DNA from 3 places in the Nitratireductor thuwali genome. Region 3 is predicted to be linked to each of the others. Evidence: predicted binding sites of a transcription regulator. Region 3 holds the regulator's gene; each other region holds the start of a gene.

Region 1 (5,806 bases), 3.7 Mb from region 3:
ACGGCTTCGAGATCGCCCTGCCGCCCGACGCGGCCCCGCGCCTTGTGGAGGAGATATTGGCCGACGAGCGCGCGAAATGGATCGGGCTTGCCGCCCGGGACAGCCTGCGGCTGGAGGCGGGCCTGTGCCTGCACGGCCAGGACCTGAGCGAGGAGACCGACCCGGCCAGCGCCGCCCTGCTCTGGGCCATCCCGAAGAACGTCCGCGAGGACGGCGGCTTCATCGGCGCGGAGGCGCTGGCCCGCATTCGCGCCGACGGCATAAAGGAAAAGCGCGTCGGCCTGAAGCCCGAGGGCCGCCAGCCCGTGCGCTCCGGCGCCACGATCGTGGACGGGGACGGCCGCGCCATCGGCCGCGTGACCTCCGGCGGCTTCGGCCCCTCGGTGGAGCACCCGGTGGCCATGGGCTATGTCGAAAAAGCCCATGCCGATGCCGGTACGCGCCTTTACGCCGAAGTGCGCGGCAGCCGCATCGCCATGGATGTCCATCCCCTTCCCTTCACGCCGCACAATTACCGCAAAGGATAATGCGATGAGCAAAACCTATTTCACACAGGACCATGAATGGCTCCGCGTCGAGGGCGGCGTGGCGACGGTCGGCATCACCGACTATGCGCAGGAGCAACTGGGCGACCTCGTCTTTGTCGAGCTTCCGGAAGCAGGAAAATCCCTCGCCAAGGGCGACACCGCCGTCGTGGTGGAATCCGTCAAGGCAGCATCCGACGTCTATGCCCCGGTGGAGGGAGAGGTGACCGAGGTCAATTCGGAACTCGAATCCGATCCTTCCCTGGTCAATTCCGCGCCCCAGGGCGACGGCTGGCTGTGGAAGATGAAGCTGGCCGACGAAAGCCAGCTCGAAGGACTGCTGGACGAGAAGGCCTACAAGGAAACCATCGCGTAGCCATGCCCAGCGGCGCAAAACAGCAATACCAGGAACACCCGATGCCCGATAAGACCGCCTCTTTCGCCGCCCGCCACATCGGCCCGCGCGGGGACGAAACCAAAACCATGCTGGCAGCGCTCGGCGTTCCCTCGCTGGAAACGCTGATCACGCAGGCCGTGCCGAAATCCATCCGCCTCGACCGCCCGCTCGATCTGCCGCCCGCCGCCGGCGAGGCGGAGGCGCTCGACGAGCTCTCCGCCGTCATGCGCCAGAACCATGGGCTCAAGAGCTTCATCGGGGCGGGCTACCATGGCGTTCATGTGCCGCCGGTGATCCAGCGCAACCTGTTCGAAAATCCCGCCTGGTACACGGCCTACACGCCCTATCAGTCGGAGATCAGCCAGGGCCGGCTGGAGATGCTGTTCCATTTCCAGACGCTGGTGACGGAGCTGACCGGCCTGCCGGTGGCCTCCGCCTCGCTGCTGGACGAGGGCTCGGCGGTGGCGGAAGCGGTGGGCATCGCCTGGCGCCACCATCGCGGCAAGCGCGCCAAACTGGCGATCGCCGGCCCACTGCACCCGCAGAGCCTTGATGTCGTGCGCACGCGCGCGACGCCGCTGGGCATCGACATCGACGGCGATGAGATCGACGAGCAGACCTTCGCGCTGATCGTTCCCTGGGCCGATACCTACGGCGTCTACGGGAACCACGATGCGATCATCGCAAAGGCGCGCGACAGCGGCGCGATCATCATCTTCGTGGCCGACCCGCTGGGCCTCGTCCTGTCGAAGACGCCGGCCGACCTCGGCGCGGACATCGCCGTCGGCTCCATGCAGCGCTTCGGCGTGCCGATGGGCTTCGGCGGCCCGCACGCAGCCTATTGCGCGGTCGCCGACAAGCTGACCCGGCTGATGCCCGGCCGCCTCGTCGGCCAGTCGACCGACGCCCACGGCCGCCCCGGCTACCGCCTAGCGCTGCAGACGCGCGAACAGCATATCCGCCGCGACAAGGCCACCTCCAACATCTGCACCGCGCAGGCGCTGCTCGCCAACATGGCGGCGGCCTATGCCGTCTGGCACGGGCCGGAAGGGCTGAAGGCCATTGCCGGGCGCATCCACGATCTCGCCGCGCGCTTCCATGCCGGCCTGAAGGCGGCGGGGCTGGCGCTCGCCGGCGATACGATCTTCGACACGGTGACCGTCAGCGTGCCCGGCAAGGCGAAGGAGATCGCCGCCGCGGCCGAGAAAGACGGGCGCCTGCTGCGCGTCATCGACGAGGACCGCCTCGGCGTCACCTTCGACGAGACCTCGGCGGAGGCCGACCTTGAAGCGCTCGCCGCCCTGTTCGGCGCTTCCGCTCCGGCGAAGGCCAAGCCACTTGCCCCGGCGGCCCCGCGCGGCGCCGGTTTCCTCACCCAGCCCGATTTCCACGCCCACCGCTCGGAAACCGAAATGATGCGCTTCCTGCGCCGGCTGGCCGACAAGGACCTGGCGCTCGACCGCGCGATGATCCCGCTCGGCTCCTGCACCATGAAGCTCAACGCGGCGGCCGAGATGATGCCGGTGAGCTGGAACGATGTCGGCGGCCTTCACCCCTTCACGCCCGAACGCCACACACAAGGCTATGCCCGCATGATCGGCGATCTCGACCGCTGGCTGTCGGAGATCACCGGCTTCGACCGCACCTCGCTGCAGCCCAACGCCGGCAGCCAGGGCGAATATGCGGGCCTGCTGGCCATCCGCCGCTATCATGAAAGCCGTGGAGAGGCCGGGCGCGACGTCTGCCTCATCCCCTCTTCCGCCCATGGCACCAATCCGGCTTCGGCCTCCATGGCCGGCATGCGCGTCGTCGTCGTCCGCTGCACGGACAATGGCGACATCGATGTCGAGGATCTCAAGGCCAAGGCCGGCGAGCATGCGGAAAGCCTCGCCGCGCTGATGCTCACCTACCCGTCGACCCACGGCGTGTTCGAGGAGGGCGTGCGCGACATGTGCGCGCTGATCCACGAGCATGGCGGCCAGGTCTATTTCGACGGCGCCAACCTCAATGCCATGGTCGGCCTTTCCCGCCCCGGCGACCTGGGCGCCGATGTCTGCCACATGAATCTGCACAAGACGTTCTGCATCCCCCATGGCGGCGGCGGGCCGGGCGTCGGCCCGATCGGCGTCAAGGCGCATCTCGTCCCCTTCCTGCCGGGCCATGTGGAACTGGGAACGGACCATGCGGTGGCCGCCGCCCCCTTCGGCAGCGCCTCGATCCTGCCCATCACATGGATGTATATCCGCATGATGGGCGCGGACGGCCTCAAGCGGGCGACGGAAACGGCCATCCTCAACGCCAATTACATCGCCCACCGGCTCAAGGCGCATTATCCCGTGCTCTACAAGGGCCGCAACGACCGCGTGGCGCATGAATGCATCCTCGACACGAGGGTGTGGAAGGACCGCGCGGGCATCACCGTGGAGGATATCGCCAAGCGGCTCATCGACTACGGCTTCCACGCCCCCACCATGTCCTGGCCGGTGGCCGGAACGCTGATGGTGGAGCCGACCGAATCGGAGCCGAAAAGCGAGCTCGACCGCTTCTGCGACGCGATGATCTCCATCGCCGAGGAAGCGGCGAGAGTGGAGAAAGGCGACTGGCCGAAGGAGGACAACCCCCTGGTCAATGCGCCGCATACGGCGAGCGAGCTGATGGCCGACGAATGGGCGCATCCCTATACCCGCGCCGAGGCCGCCTTTCCCTCCGGTTCCATGGAAGCCGCGTCGAAATACTGGCCGCCCGTCTCCCGCGTCGACAATGTCGCTGGCGACCGCAACCTCGTCTGCGCCTGCCCGCCGATGGAGGCGCTGGCGAGCTGACGTCTCCCGCGTCAGGAGAAATGGCAGGAACCTTCGCAGCCGGCCGGCCGCGCCCTATGCAAACCCCGGCCGGCCGTGAGACGCTCTATCCGTGAGCTTTCAGGAGGTTGTCCATGGCCCATGACGAATTGCTTGCCGCACGCATGCGCGACGCGCTGGAGGGTCTGGCGGGAATCTCGGAAAAGCGCATGATGGGCGGCGTCTGCTTCCTGCTCGACGGCAATATGCTGTGCGGGGCAGACCGCCCGAAGACGGGCGCAGGCCGGTTCATGTTCCGCGTCGGCAAGGACAATCAGGCCGACGCCCTCGCCCGCCCGGGCGCGCGGCCCATGGAGATGGGCGGGCGGCGCATGAACGGCTTCGTTTTCGTCGAGGCGGAGGCCTGCGACGACGCGGCGATGAAAGGGTGGATTTCGCTGGCGCTCGGTTTCGTCGGCGGCCTGCCGCCGAAATGAAGCGGGATGGGCGGCATCATGAAAGCGGATGAGTTCTCGCAATTCCCAACGCGAACGCTGGATTTCCTGACAGATCTGAGCGCCAACAACGACCGCGACCGGTTCGCGCAAAACGACGCCTTCTGCCGGCTGAAGCCACTTTTCGATTGGCTGACCGCTCCTTCGCGTTGAAGGCGGCGGCGTCTTCCCCTATGACACGATCCGCGTGGAATTCGACATTCCCGCCGACGCAGCTTGAATCCGCCACGATCGCGGCTTTGCACGGACGCTGAACACAACCGGAACAGCCTTCGCTTTGCCTTGGAAACCATGGCAAAGTGCACTGGTGATTCGCGGCGATGGAACCAGAAAGCGACATGGACGACAACAACGACCTCTTTGCCGGCCTGACAACGAACCCTGAGCGCGCGCGCCAGCCCGAGCCCGCAGCAGCCACCGAGCCCGCGCAGCGCGGCGCGCCGGCCCGCCCGGCGCCGAAGCCTTCCGCACTGCCGAAGGACAGCGGCGAAGGCTACAGCGCGGCCGATATCGAGGTTCTCGAAGGGCTGGAGCCGGTGCGCCGCCGGCCGGGCATGTATATCGGCGGCACCGACGACAAGGCGCTGCATCACCTTTTCGCCGAGGTCATCGACAACGCGATGGACGAAGCGGTGGCCGGCCATGCCTCCTTCATCGAGGTCGAGCTCGGCGCGGACGGCTTCCTCACCGTCAACGACAACGGCCGCGGCATTCCCGTCGACCCGCATCCCAAATTCAAGGACAAATCCGCCCTCGAGGTCATCATGACCACGCTGCACTCGGGCGGAAAGTTCGACTCCAAGGTCTATGAGACGTCGGGCGGGCTGCACGGCGTCGGCGTTTCGGTGGTCAACGCGCTTTCCGAAATGCTCGAGGTCGAGGTTGCCCGCAACAAGCAGCTCTACCGGCAGGTCTTCTCGCGCGGCCTGCCCCAGAGCCGGCTGGAAAGCCTCGGCGACGTCCATAACCGCCGGGGTACGAAGGTGCGTTTCAAGCCCGACGAGCAGATTTTCGGCAAGGGCGCCAGGTTCGATCCGGCCCGGCTCTGCCGCATGGCCCGCTCCAAGGCCTATCTCTTCGGCGGCGTCGAGATCCGCTGGTCCTGCGACCCGGCCCTGATCGGGGAAAAGGACCAGACGCCGGAAAAGGCCGTCTTCCATTTTCCCGGCGGACTGAAGGACTTCCTGGCCGCATCGCTCGACGGGGAGTTCCAGGTCACCAAGGAAGTGTTCGCCGGACGCAGCGAAAAGCGCGGCGGCCACGGCGCGGTGGAATGGGCCGTCACCTGGTATGGCGGCGACGCCATGCTCAACTCCTATTGCAACACGGTGCCCACGCCCGAAGGCGGCACCCATGAGCAGGGTTTCCGCAACGCGCTGCTCAAGGGCTTGCGCGCCTATGCCGACCTCACCAGCAACAAGCGGGCCGCCATCATCACCTCCGAGGACGTGATGATCTCCGCCGCCGGCATGCTGTCCGTGTTCGTGCGCGAGCCCGAATTCGTGGGCCAGACCAAGGACAAGCTCGCCACCGCCGCCGCCATGCGCATCGTCGAGAACGCCATCCGCGACCCCTTCGACCACTGGCTGG
Region 2 (5,806 bases), 970 kb from region 3:
GGGCGGGGCAATGGCTGCCGCATTGGCATAGATCGCAGGCAAGGACAAGCCGACGGCTATGCCTGCCGCAAGCTGCGCCGCCACGAGCACCGGAACGGCGGGCGCGGCCGCGCTCAGCGCCAGCGCCGCCGCCAGAAGTGCGAAAGCCAGCCGCAGGATGCGCCATGCGCCGACACGGTCGATATGGCGCGCCAGAAGGAGCGCGCTGCCGGCGGTCCCGAGCCCGAAGGCGCCGGTGCCGGCCATCACCGCGGGCACCGGAACGCCGAACGCTGCGGCGACGTCCGGCGCGATCGGCGACAGGACCAGCGAGTTGCAACCGATGACGGCGATCGCCCCGGTGAGCACATACACGGTCGCCGGGATGGGCGCGGCCGCCGGTCCCGGTTCGGAAATCGAACTGGCTTTAAGATGGATCGACATAATGGCATAATGGCTGAACGAAGTTAGGCAACAACTGGAAAATGCAGAATGGTAGAAAAAACAGACAGCTTTCAGCGAAGGGCGGCAGCACACCCATCTCTGGATGCGATGGACCGAAAAATATTAGGTGTTCTGGTTGAAGACGCGACGGTCAGCTACGCGGAGCTCGGGCGCGCGGTCGGCCTGTCCGCGCCCGCGGCCCATGAGCGGGTCAAGCGGTTGAGGCAGAGCGGCGCCATTACGGGCACCTGCGTGCGCATCGACCCCGACGCGGTGGGCAAGCCGCTTTTGGCCTTCGTCCATGTCGACACGAGCGGCTGGGGCAAGACGCCGGAGCTCATGGCTATCGCCAGGCATCCGGAGGTCGAGGAAATCCATTCGGTGGCCGGCGATACCTGCATGCTGCTCAAGGTGCGCGCGAAAGACACCCATGCGCTCGAAGGCCTCCTGGCCGAGCTCTATGCGACGCCCGGCGTGGTGGCCACGCGCAGCTACGTCGTCCTGTCGACCTATTTCGAGCGTCCCGTCCAGCCGGCCGTGACCGGGGAGTGGAAGGTTCCGGAAGGACTGGCGTCGAAGGCCCGCGCGGCGGCTCATACCATGGGTCATTCTTGATGACCCATGGAGCCCGCGACCGCAGGCCGCGCCGTTTGGCGCGCAAGCCAAGGGCGCGGATGCGCCCGCCCGGCGCCTGAGGCCTCAGTAGTCGACCTTGACCAGGTAGAGCCCGTGTGCCGGTGCGACGGGTCCGCAGGCGGCGCGGTCGCGGGCCTCCAGCGCTGCCGTCACGTCGTCGGCGCTCCACGCGCCTTCGCCCACCCGCTTGAGCGTGCCGACGAGGGAGCGCACCTGGTTGTGCAGGAACGAGCGGGCCCATGCCCGCACGTGAACCTCGTCGCCCTCCCGCGTCACCGATAGCCCGTCGAGCGTCTTGACCGGGCTTTTCGACTGGCATTGTGCGGCGCGGAAGGTGGTGAAGTCGTGATGGCCCACCAGCCGCTGCGCCGCCTCGTGCATGGCATGTTCGTCGAGATGGTATTTGACGTGCCACGTGCGATCGCGTTCCAGCGGCGCGGGAACGCGTCGGTTCATGATGCGATAAAGGTACTGCCTTCCCTTGGCCGAAAAGCGGGAATCGAAACTGTTGTCCACCACCGCCGCTTCCAGCACCGCCACCGCCTCGTCGGCCATCGTCAGATGCGCGTTGAGCGCATCGCGGACCGTTGCTCCCTTCCACAGGCGCGACAGGTCGAAATGCGCGACCTGGCCCAGGGCATGGACGCCGGCATCGGTTCGGCCGGCCCCGTTCAGGGTGATGCGCTCGCCGCAAAAGCCCTCGATGGCGTTCTCGATGGCCTCCTGCACCGTGTGCTGCCCCGCCTGGCGCTGCCAGCCGGCATAGGGGCTCCCGTCATACTCTACATCGATACGATAGCGCGGCATGGCCTGGTTGGGTCTACGGTTGCGATTGTCCGCCGCGCCCTGCGCGCACGCGTCGAAGAAGAAGCGAAAACGTCGATGAAGAGCCGATCTCCCCCCTTGAGGGGGAGATGCCCGGCAGGGCAGAGGGGGTAGCGCAGGGCGCGGAGTGAACGATTGTCATCCTATCCGACCTTCGCGCCGGCGGCCAGCTTGGCGCCGCGCAGGAAGTTCTCAGCATCGACCGGCTTGCCGCCCGCGCGCTGCACTTCCACAAGGCGCACGGCGCCCGAACCGCAGGCACCCGAACCACAGGCACCCGAACCGCAGGCAATGGTCAGCGCATCGTCCAGCACCAGGCCCGGTTCGCCTGCGCCTTCCGCGACGACCGACCGCAGCAGCTTCACCCGCTCGGCCTTCCCGCCGATGGGCATTTCGCACCAGGCTCCCGGAAACGGCGAAAGGCCGCGAATATGGTTGTGCACTTCCGGCGCGGTCCGGGTCCAGTCGACCCGCGTCTCCTCCTTGCTGATCTTCTTCGCATAGGTCGCGCCTTCTTGAGGCTGCGGCGTCAGGGTCAGCGCCCCCCGTTCCAGCCGTTCCATGGCCTCGACCATCAGCCCCGCACCGACCCCCATCATCCGGTCGTGCAATTCGCCCGCAATCATGTCCGGGCCGATGGCGACGCGCTCTTCCAGCGCGACAGGTCCGGTGTCGAGCCCTTCGTCCATCTTCATGATCGTCATGCCGGTCTCCCGGTCGCCCGCCATGATCGCGCGCTGGATGGGAGCGGCCCCCCGCCAGCGCGGCAGCAGCGATGCGTGGCCGTTGAAGCAGCCGAGCCGGGTGCCCTCCAAAATGGCCTTCGGCAGCAAAAGCCCATAGGCGACCACGACGGCCGCATCGGCCTCAAGCGCCCGGAAAGCCTCCTGCTCCTCCGCGCCCTTCAGCGATTTCGGCGTGCGCACCTTAAGGCCGCGCGTCTCCGCCGCGCGATGCACGGGCGATTTCGTAAGCTCCAGCCCGCGCCGTCCGGCCGGCCGCGGCGGCTGTGTGTAGACGGCGGCGATCTCATGCCCGGCATCGGCCAGGGCAGTAAGCATCGGGACCGAGAAATCCGGCGTTCCCATGAAAATCAGGCGAAGGGGCATGCCCGCACCCCCCTGAGAGTGTCCCGGCTGAGCCGCTTCATCCCGCCATGCGGGCAGGCGGCCGGTCCTTCGCAAGTTTCTTGAACTTGCGCACGACGATGTCGCGCTTGAGCTTCGACAGATGGTCGATGAAGAGCACGCCGTTCAGATGGTCGATCTCGTGCTGCAGGCAGGTGGCCAGAAGGCCGTCGGCCTCGACCGTCTGCTCCTTGCCGTCGAGGTCGATATATTTCACCGTCACCTCGCCCGGGCGCTCCACCTCGGCGTAATAGTCGGGGATCGACAGACAACCTTCTTCATGCACGCTGCGCGTATCGGAGCTGGCGACGATCTCGGGATTGATGATCACCCGCGGCTGGGGCTCCTCGTCCTTTTCCGCAAGGTCCAGCACCAGCATGCGCAGCGGCTCGCCCACCTGTATCGCCGCCAGCCCGATGCCGGGCGCGTCATACATGGTGTCGAGCATGTCGCGCGCGAATTTGCGCAGCGCATCGTCGACCCGCTCCACGGGCTTGGAAACCTCACGCAGCAGCGGATCGGGAAGGACTATCAGCGGTCGGATCGTCATGCGCGTCAGGTAATGGCTCCCGGACTTGCCGTCAATATGAAAGCGCGGCGCGCCAGGGCCATCGCATATGTCGGCGCCTTCCCCCACTCCGTCCCGCTTCGCGTTCCACCTCTCCCCCGCAACGGGGGAGAGGAAACGCCGGCTAAGACGCTAGGCGCCCTTCCTCTCCCCCACTTCTTGGGCCGGAGGCCGAGACGGAGTGGGGGAGCAGGCGCTTCCTTATGCGATAGCCTGCCAAAAGGGGGAGGGGACCATGGAGCGCTCGCCCAATCTCTCCTCCTTGTGGGGAAGGAACCTCGCAATCGCCCTGGCTGCGTACCGCACATTGTTCACGTTTTGGTCTTATGATGCACCCGCGAATCGGATAGGCTCCATCCATGAACGACACGATCTCGCTGTTTTCCTCGCCGGTCGCGCAATTGGGCGCGACCACGCTGACGCTGGGCCATCTGGCGGCCGCCGGCGCCTGCATCGTGCTCCTGCTGCTGGCCTTGCTTGTCGCGGGTATCTGGCGCGGGGCCTCGGCCCGCGCCGTTGCGGCGGTCGAGGCTGCCGAGCGCGCCCGCGAGGCGGAGGCGCGCCTGGCCGACCTTGCCAAGGCGCAGGCCGAGCTTCAGGGCCGCATGGGCACGATTGCCGAGGTCTTCGGCCAGCGCCAGGCGGAGATGACGAAGTCGATCTCCGAGCGCCTGGACGGCATGACGTCGCGCCTCGGCCATTCGATCACCGAGCAGACCAAATCGACCCACGAAAATCTCGCCCGGCTGCAGGAGCGCCTGGCGGTGATCGACACCGCCCAGAACAACATCCAGTCGCTGGCCGGCCAGGTCGTGCAACTGCAGCAGATCCTGTCGAACAAGCAGACGCGCGGCGCGTTCGGCCAGTCGCGGATGGAAGCGATCATCGCCGATGGCCTGCCGCACACGGCCTACGAGTTTCAGGCGACCCTTTCCAACAACAGCCGGCCCGACTGCCTCGTCAAGATGCCCAATGGCGCGCCGTCGCTGGTGATCGACGCCAAGTTTCCGCTGGAATCCTGGAATGCCATCCGCGCCGCGGCCGAAGGTGAGGGCGGCTCGCCCGAGGCCCGCCGCCAGGCCGAGCAGTCCTTCCGCCGCGACGTGGAGGTGCATGTCAAGGCGATTGCCGAAAAGTATCTTTTGACCGGCGAAACCCAGGACACGGCCTTCATGTTCGTACCGTCGGAATCGATCTTCGCCGAGATCCACGAGAATTTCGAGGCGCTGGTGCAGAAGGCCCATCGCGCCCGCGTCGTCATCGTGTCGCCTTCGCTTCTGATGCTGTCGATCCAGGTCATCCAGGCCGTATTGAAGGACGCCCGCATGCGCGAGCAGGCCCATCTCATCCAGGCCGAGGTCGTGCGCCTGATGCAGGACGTCTCCCGCCTCGACGACCGCGTGCGCAAGCTCCAAGGCCATTTCCTGCAGGCCAACAAGGACGTGGAAATGATCCTGACCTCCGCCGACAAGGTCACCAAGCGCGGCGCCAGGATCGAGGCGCTGGAGCTCGGCGCGCTGCAGGGGGAGAAGACGGGGGACGAGGAAACCTCTTCCGTGGACGGTCCGGCCTCCAGCCGGCTCAGGCTGCGCGTCGTCGACGAATAAGGGCGGCAAAACACGACCGCAGTGCCCGGTTCCGGCGATGGCGGCGGCCTTGCCGTTCTCTTCGTCCCGCTCAGCCTTTGGCGCTACAGCATCGGCCCGAAAATCGGGATCGATTTTCGGAAAGCACGATGCGTAGATTCAGGAAGTTAGAGCGTCCTTTGTGCGTCCGAGTGGACGCTCGAGGCTCCAAGCCGCCGCGCGAGTTCCTGCGCCAAAGCCGCGTCTTCCGCCCCGCGCTCTTTCACCGCCTCCACCAGGCAGGCCTGCGACCGCAGGATCACCCCGTCGTCCAGCACCTTCAGATGGTTTGCCGCAAGCGTCGAGCCGGTCGTGGTGATGTCGACGATGATGTCGGCCGAGCCCGCCGCCGGCGCGCCTTCGGTGGCGCCCAGGCTCTCCACGATGCGGTAGACCTGGATGCCGTGCTTCTGCGAGAAGAACTGCTGCGTCAGCCGCCAGTATTTCGTGGCGATGCGCAGCCGCCGCCCGTGGCGCTGGCGGAAATCGGCGGCCACGTCGTCGAGATCGGCCATGGTGGCGACGTCGAACCAAACCTCGGGCACCGCCACCACCACATCGGCCCGCCCGAAGCCGAGCCGCGCCGCGATATCGACCTTGCC
Region 3 (5,806 bases):
GAACCCGCCGCTCAATCTGGGATCCAACGGTTTCCTGTTCTACGAGGTCGCCGATGTCGTTCCGGCCCGCGACCGTTCGCTGGACGAGGTGCGCGAGAAGGTCGTGGCCGACTGGAAGGATGAGCGGGCCCGCGAAAAGCTGACGGCACGCGCCCGCGAACTCCAGGAAGAGGTGCAGGCGGGAAAGTCGCTGGATGAGATCGCTTCCGAGCTCGGCCTGCAGAAGGAGGTCCGGCGCGGGCTCAAACGCCAGGCGAACGATGCGACCATCGGACGGGACGGCGTGGCCGCCGTCTTCTCGGTCGCTCAGGGCGAAACGGGCATCTTCGACAATCCTGCCGGCGACGGTCAGTTCCTGTTCAAGGTAACGGAGGTCTTTGCGCCCGCCACCGCGTCGGCGGATGCTTTGCCGGACGATCTGGCGCGATCCGTGCAGCAGAACCTGTCCAACGATCTGGTCAACCAACTCGTCACCCGCCTTCAGGCCGAACATGGCGTGACGGTGAACCAGGGCGCCATCCAGCAAGCGCTCAGCTTCTGATCGTCCGATGGCGGATCTGAAAGCACATATCGCGACCGTTGCCGCCGGCAGGTCGCTGAGCTTCGAGGAAGCGCGGGATGCGTTCGACATCATCATGTCGGGCGAAGCCACGCCGAGCCAGATCGGCGGCTTCCTCATGGCGCTGAGGGTGCGCGGCGAGACCGTGGACGAAATAAGCGGCGCCGTAGAGACAATGCGGGCGAAGATGCTGCCGGTCGATGCGCCGGAAGGCGCCGTCGACATCGTCGGCACCGGGGGCGACTCCTCGGGGACCTACAACGTGTCGACCTGCGCCGCCTTCATCGTGGCCGGCGCGGGCGTTCCCGTGGCCAAGCACGGCAATCGTGCGCTTTCCTCGCGTTCGGGCGCGGCCGACAGTCTGGCTGCCCTCGGGGTCAATATCGAGATCGGGCCCGAGGCGATCTCCGCCTGCGTGCGCGAGGCCGGCCTCGGCTTCATGTTCGCGCCGGCCCACCATTCGGCCATGCGCCATGTCGGCCCGATGCGGGTGGAGCTGGGCACGCGAACGATCTTCAATCTGCTCGGCCCGCTTTCCAATCCGGCCAGCGTCAAGCGCCAGCTCGTCGGCGTGTTCGCCGAAGAGTGGGTCGAGCCGCTGGCCCATGTGCTCAAGCAGCAGGGCGCCGAAAGAGCGTGGGTGGTGCACGGCGACGGCCTCGACGAGATGTCGACCACGGGCACGACCCAGATTGCCGCCCTCGAGGACGGTCTCGTGCGCTGCTTCGAACTGACGCCGGAGGAAGCGGGGCTTGCGCGCGTCTCGATCGACGAGATCAGGGGCGGCGATGCACAGCACAACGCCCGGGCGCTGCGGGCCGTGCTGGAAGGCGCGCAGAACGCCTACCGCGACATCGCTGTTCTCAACGCCGGCGGCGCCCTGGTGGTGGCCGGCAAGGCGGGCAGCATCACGGAAGGTGTGCAACTGGCCGCCCGGTCGATCGACAGCGGCTCGGCGCTGGCAAGGCTGGAAAAGCTGGTCGAAATCTCCAACCGGCGGGCGTAAGGTAGGGCCATGGTCGATATTCTGCGCAAGATCGAGGCCTATAAGCGCGGCGAGATCGCCGCGGCCAAGGCGGCGGTGCCGGAGAACGAGATCAAGGCGCGCGCACGCGATGCCGCCCCTGCGCGCGGCTTCTTCGAAGCCCTGCGGACCCGGCGCGCGGCCGGCGGTCTCGCGCTGATCGCCGAGGTCAAGAAGGCCAGCCCCTCAAAGGGGCTCATCCGGGCCGATTTCGATCCGCCCGCCCTGGCCAGGGCCTATGAGGCGGGCGGCGCGGCCTGTCTTTCGATCCTTACGGACGCACCTTCCTTTCAGGGCGCGCCAGAATTCCTGACCGCCGCACGCGCGGCCTGCGGCCTGCCGGTGCTGCGCAAGGACTTCATGTTCGAGCCTTACCAGGTCTACGAGGCCCGCTCCTGGGGCGCCGACGCAATTCTTGTCATCATGGCGAGCGTTGCCGACGACGAGGCGAAGGCACTTGAGGAGACCGCTTTCGCGCTTGGCATGGATGTCCTGATCGAGGTTCACGACGAACCGGAGCTCGAGCGCGCGCTTCGCCTGGATTCGCCGCTGATCGGCATCAACAACCGCAACCTGCGGACCTTTGAGACCGCGCTTGAAACTTCCGAGCGCCTTGCACCCATGGTCCCGGACGACCGCCTGATCGTCGGCGAAAGCGGCATCTTCACCCATGAGGATTGCCTGCGGCTTCTTAAGGCCGGCATCGGAACCTTCCTCGTCGGCGAAAGCCTCATGCGCCACAACGACGTCGCCGCCGCCACGCGGGCGCTTCTGGGCCGCGAGACGGGCACGCAGGCTGCCGAATAATGGCAGGCGAGAGTGAAAGGCTTACGCATCTGGGAACCGGCGGCGAAGCCCGCATGGTCGACGTCGGCGCGAAGGCGGAGACCGTACGCGTAGCCGTTGCCGAAGGCGCGGTGTCGATGAGCCCGGCGACGCTGGAAGCCATCCTGGTGGGCAACGCCAAGAAGGGCGACGTGATCGCCACAGCCCGCATCGCCGGCATCATGGCCGCCAAGAAGACCCACGAGCTGATCCCCCTGTGCCACCCGCTGGCGCTCAACCAGGTCGTGGTCGACATCGTTCCGGACGAGGCGCTGCCCGGGCTGCGCGTTACCGCCACCGTGCGCGTAAGCGGAAAGACGGGCGTGGAAATGGAGGCGCTGACGGCGGTCTCCATAGCCTGCCTGACCATCTACGACATGGCCAAGGCGCTCGACAAATCCATGGAAATCACCGATGTGCGGCTGGTCAGCAAGACCGGCGGAAAATCCGGGGAATGGCGGCGGGAGCAAGGGTCCGATGGCGCTCCTGCCGGTTGACGAGGCGCTCGACCGCATGCTCGACGGCGTGCGCGCGCTGGACAGCGAGGACGTGCCGATAGCGGCCGCCGCCGGGCGGGTCCTGGCTTCGGCGCTGAGCGCGCGGCGCACCCAGCCTCCCTTCGATGCCTCCGCCATGGACGGCTATGCGGTGCGTGCTGCCGACCTGGCAAACCCACCGGCCCGCCTGCGCCTGATCGGAGCTTCCGCCGCCGGCAAGCGCTATGCGGGCAGGCTCGGTCCCGGCGAGGCGGTGCGCATCTTTACCGGGGCGCCGATGCCGCAGGGCGCCGATGCAATCCTCATCCAGGAGAACGCCGAGGCCGACGGCGATGTCGTTGAGGCACGGGAGAGCGTGGAGCCCGGCCGCCATATCCGGCGCGCCGGGCTTGATTTCGAGCAAGGCGACGTTCTCCTCGATGCCGGCCGCGTCCTCGATCCCGCCGCCCTCTCGCTGGCCGGAGCCGCAGGTTATGGCCGCCTGCCGGTCGTGCGCCGTCCGCGGATCGCCATCGTCGCCACGGGCGACGAACTCGTGCCGCCGGGAACCGAGCCCGGCCCCGACCAGATCGTGGCATCCAACAATCTGTCCGTGGCGGCGCTCGCGCGTGCGGACGGCGCCGAAATCGTTGATCTTGGCATCGTCGGCGACGATCGCGCCGCCATCGCCGGCGCCATACGGGCCGCGCTGGGCGAGGCGGCCGACATCATCGTCACGCTCGGCGGCGCCTCGGTGGGAGAGCACGATCTGGTGCGCGAGGTGCTTGTCGGCGAAGGCATGGAGCTCGCCTTCTGGAAGATCGCGATGCGACCTGGAAAGCCGCTGATGTTCGGCCGGTTCGGCGGAACGCGGGTTCTGGGACTGCCCGGCAATCCGGTCTCGACCTTCGTGTGTTCGCATCTGTTCCTGAGGCCGCTGGTCGCCCGGTTTTCCGGCCGCACCTATCTGCCCGAACTGCGCTCGGCCATTCTTGCCCAACCGATGAAGGCCAACGACCATCGCCAGGACTACGTGCGCGCCTCGGTCATTTCCGGGCAGGACGGGCTGATGGCCTCGCCCTTCGATGTGCAGGATTCGTCGATGCTGTCGACCCTGGCCGCCTCCAACGCCCTTATCATCCGCGAACCCGGCGCCCCGGCGAGCGCGGCCGGAGAGCGCTGCCGCGTGCTGATGCTGCGATAATCCTGCCTGTATTTTGGGTATTGCGGAACACAAATGGAACAGATACGGTCTGTTCTGGTTTTGTTTTTCTGATTCCCGAGGTTGGAACAATGCTGACGCGCAAACAGCACGAGTTGCTGCTCTTCATTCACGAGCGGTTGAAGGAGACCGGCATTCCGCCCTCCTTCGACGAGATGAAGGAGGCGCTGGATCTTGCTTCCAAATCGGGCATCCACCGCCTGATCACGGCGCTGGAGGAGCGCGGCTTCATCCGCCGCCTGCCGAACCGCGCCCGGGCGCTGGAGGTGCTGCGCCTTCCCGATTCCATCGCTCCGGGACTCAACGCCCAGCGCAGGTTCTCGCCCAGCGTGATCCAGGGCAGCCTTGGCAGGCCCGCCGCATCTTCGCGGCCGAAGCCCTCGGCGAGCAATGACGACGACGTCAGTGTAATCTCCGTGCCTGTCATGGGCCGGATCGCCGCCGGCGTGCCTATCGAGGCCATTCAGCACCAGACGCATTCCATCGGCGTCCCGCCGGACATGTTGACGGGCGGCGAACACTACGCGCTCGAGGTCAAAGGCGACTCGATGATCGAGGCCGGCATTTTCGACGGCGACACGGTGATCATCCGCGAGACGCAGACGGCCAATCCGGGCGAAATCGTCGTCGCCTTGGTCGACGAGGAGGAGGCGACCCTCAAGCGCTTCCGCCGCAAGGGCGCCTCGATCGCGCTGGAGGCGGCCAACCCCGCCTATGAGACGCGCATCTTCGGTCCCGACCGGGTAAAGGTTCAGGGCAAGCTTATCGGGCTGATCCGGCGCTACTGATCCTGGCCTGTCTTGCGCCGGTAAGGCGGAAGGCCGCGGGCGGCGCGCCAATATTGCCGCTGCGTGTGCCAGGGCCGATAGGGCTGGCTGATCGCCTGGGCGAATTCGGTCCTCGCTTCGCCGGGACCCGCCAGCCAGACCGCCGCACTTCCCCTGAGCGCGAGGTCGCGCTTGGTGAAGACGAGTGCCTTGCTCCCGGAGCACAGATTTGAAGCCGTTGCGTCGTCGACGACGATTAGGGATGCTGTTTCACAGACTGGCTTTGCCGCTGCGGCATTCTCGGCGTGGGCAATAAGATGCCCAGCCGGGTTATCTATAAGACAGAGCCCGTTGACGCAGGAAAACTGGCGGGATTTCATCTCGGGCGCAGCGGTCTTGCCGGCAACCAGCGGCTTGACCACCATCTTGGCATTCAGGGCACGGGTCCAATCGTCCATCGTGAAACCGTTGGGCCGGGCGCGGTTGACCGCCAGGCCGCCATCGGCCGTCCTCACCCCCATCAGCCGGCCATCCTCGCTTATCAGCACGGCGGGCAGCTCGCGCGCGACAAGAAGCCCGAAGCCGACGACCGCCAGCGGCGCGGCCAGCAGCCTTGCGCGCGTGGTCGACAGGACGGCCACGACGAAGGCCACCGTCAGCAGCAGAAACGCCGGAAGCGGCATCAGGCCGACGGCATCGATGGGGGATCTGTCGGATATCCATTCGGCGATGGCGATGACCGCCGCTATGGCGCGTCCCATGATCGACAGGAAGAACCCGTCGAGGCCGAAGGGCATCGCGAAGATCGCAAGAACCGCCGCGGGCATCGCCACAAGCGAGACAAGCGGCATGGCGGCCAGATTGGCCGGCAGTGCCAGCGGCGAAGCGCGCTGGAAATGCCACGCGCCGAACAGCGTCGTCGCCAATCCCGCG

What was found. The regulator LexA, encoded in region 3, represses DNA repair genes until DNA is damaged. The targets are predictions, from matches to a motif close to TGTTCNNNNTGTGTTCNG.
Region 1: parE (DNA topoisomerase IV subunit B) is a predicted target of LexA. The motif match lies at 4,467-4,484, and genes of this name have one in related genera.
Region 2: NTH_RS14870 (DNA recombination protein RmuC) is a predicted target of LexA. The motif match lies at 3,888-3,905, and genes of this name have one in related genera.

Annotation. Positions count from the first base shown of each region.
Region 1 covers NZ_CP030941.1:300,875-306,680, forward strand. The annotation lists gene gcvT (glycine cleavage system aminomethyltransferase GcvT) at 1-527, shown strand, start outside; gene gcvH (glycine cleavage system protein GcvH) at 532-900, shown strand; gene gcvP (aminomethyl-transferring glycine dehydrogenase) at 942-3,743, shown strand; gene NTH_RS01450 (TfoX/Sxy family protein) at 3,857-4,198, shown strand; gene NTH_RS01455 (hypothetical protein) at 4,205-4,369, shown strand; gene parE (DNA topoisomerase IV subunit B) at 4,555-5,806, shown strand, end outside.
Region 2 covers NZ_CP030941.1:3,060,554-3,066,359, forward strand. The annotation lists gene NTH_RS14845 (MFS transporter) at 1-423, opposite strand, end outside; gene NTH_RS14850 (Lrp/AsnC family transcriptional regulator) at 472-1,038, shown strand; gene truA (tRNA pseudouridine(38-40) synthase TruA) at 1,123-1,866, opposite strand; gene fmt (methionyl-tRNA formyltransferase) at 2,028-2,993, opposite strand; gene def (peptide deformylase) at 3,031-3,561, opposite strand; gene NTH_RS14870 (DNA recombination protein RmuC) at 3,939-5,186, shown strand; gene hisG (ATP phosphoribosyltransferase) at 5,333-5,806, opposite strand, start outside.
Region 3 covers NZ_CP030941.1:4,028,120-4,033,925, reverse strand. The annotation lists gene NTH_RS19550 (SurA N-terminal domain-containing protein) at 1-541, shown strand, start outside; gene trpD (anthranilate phosphoribosyltransferase) at 549-1,565, shown strand; gene trpC (indole-3-glycerol phosphate synthase TrpC) at 1,575-2,390, shown strand; gene moaC (cyclic pyranopterin monophosphate synthase MoaC) at 2,390-2,905, shown strand; gene glp (gephyrin-like molybdotransferase Glp) at 2,886-4,088, shown strand; gene lexA (transcriptional repressor LexA) at 4,178-4,894, shown strand; gene NTH_RS19520 (ComEC/Rec2 family competence protein) at 4,888-5,806, opposite strand, start outside.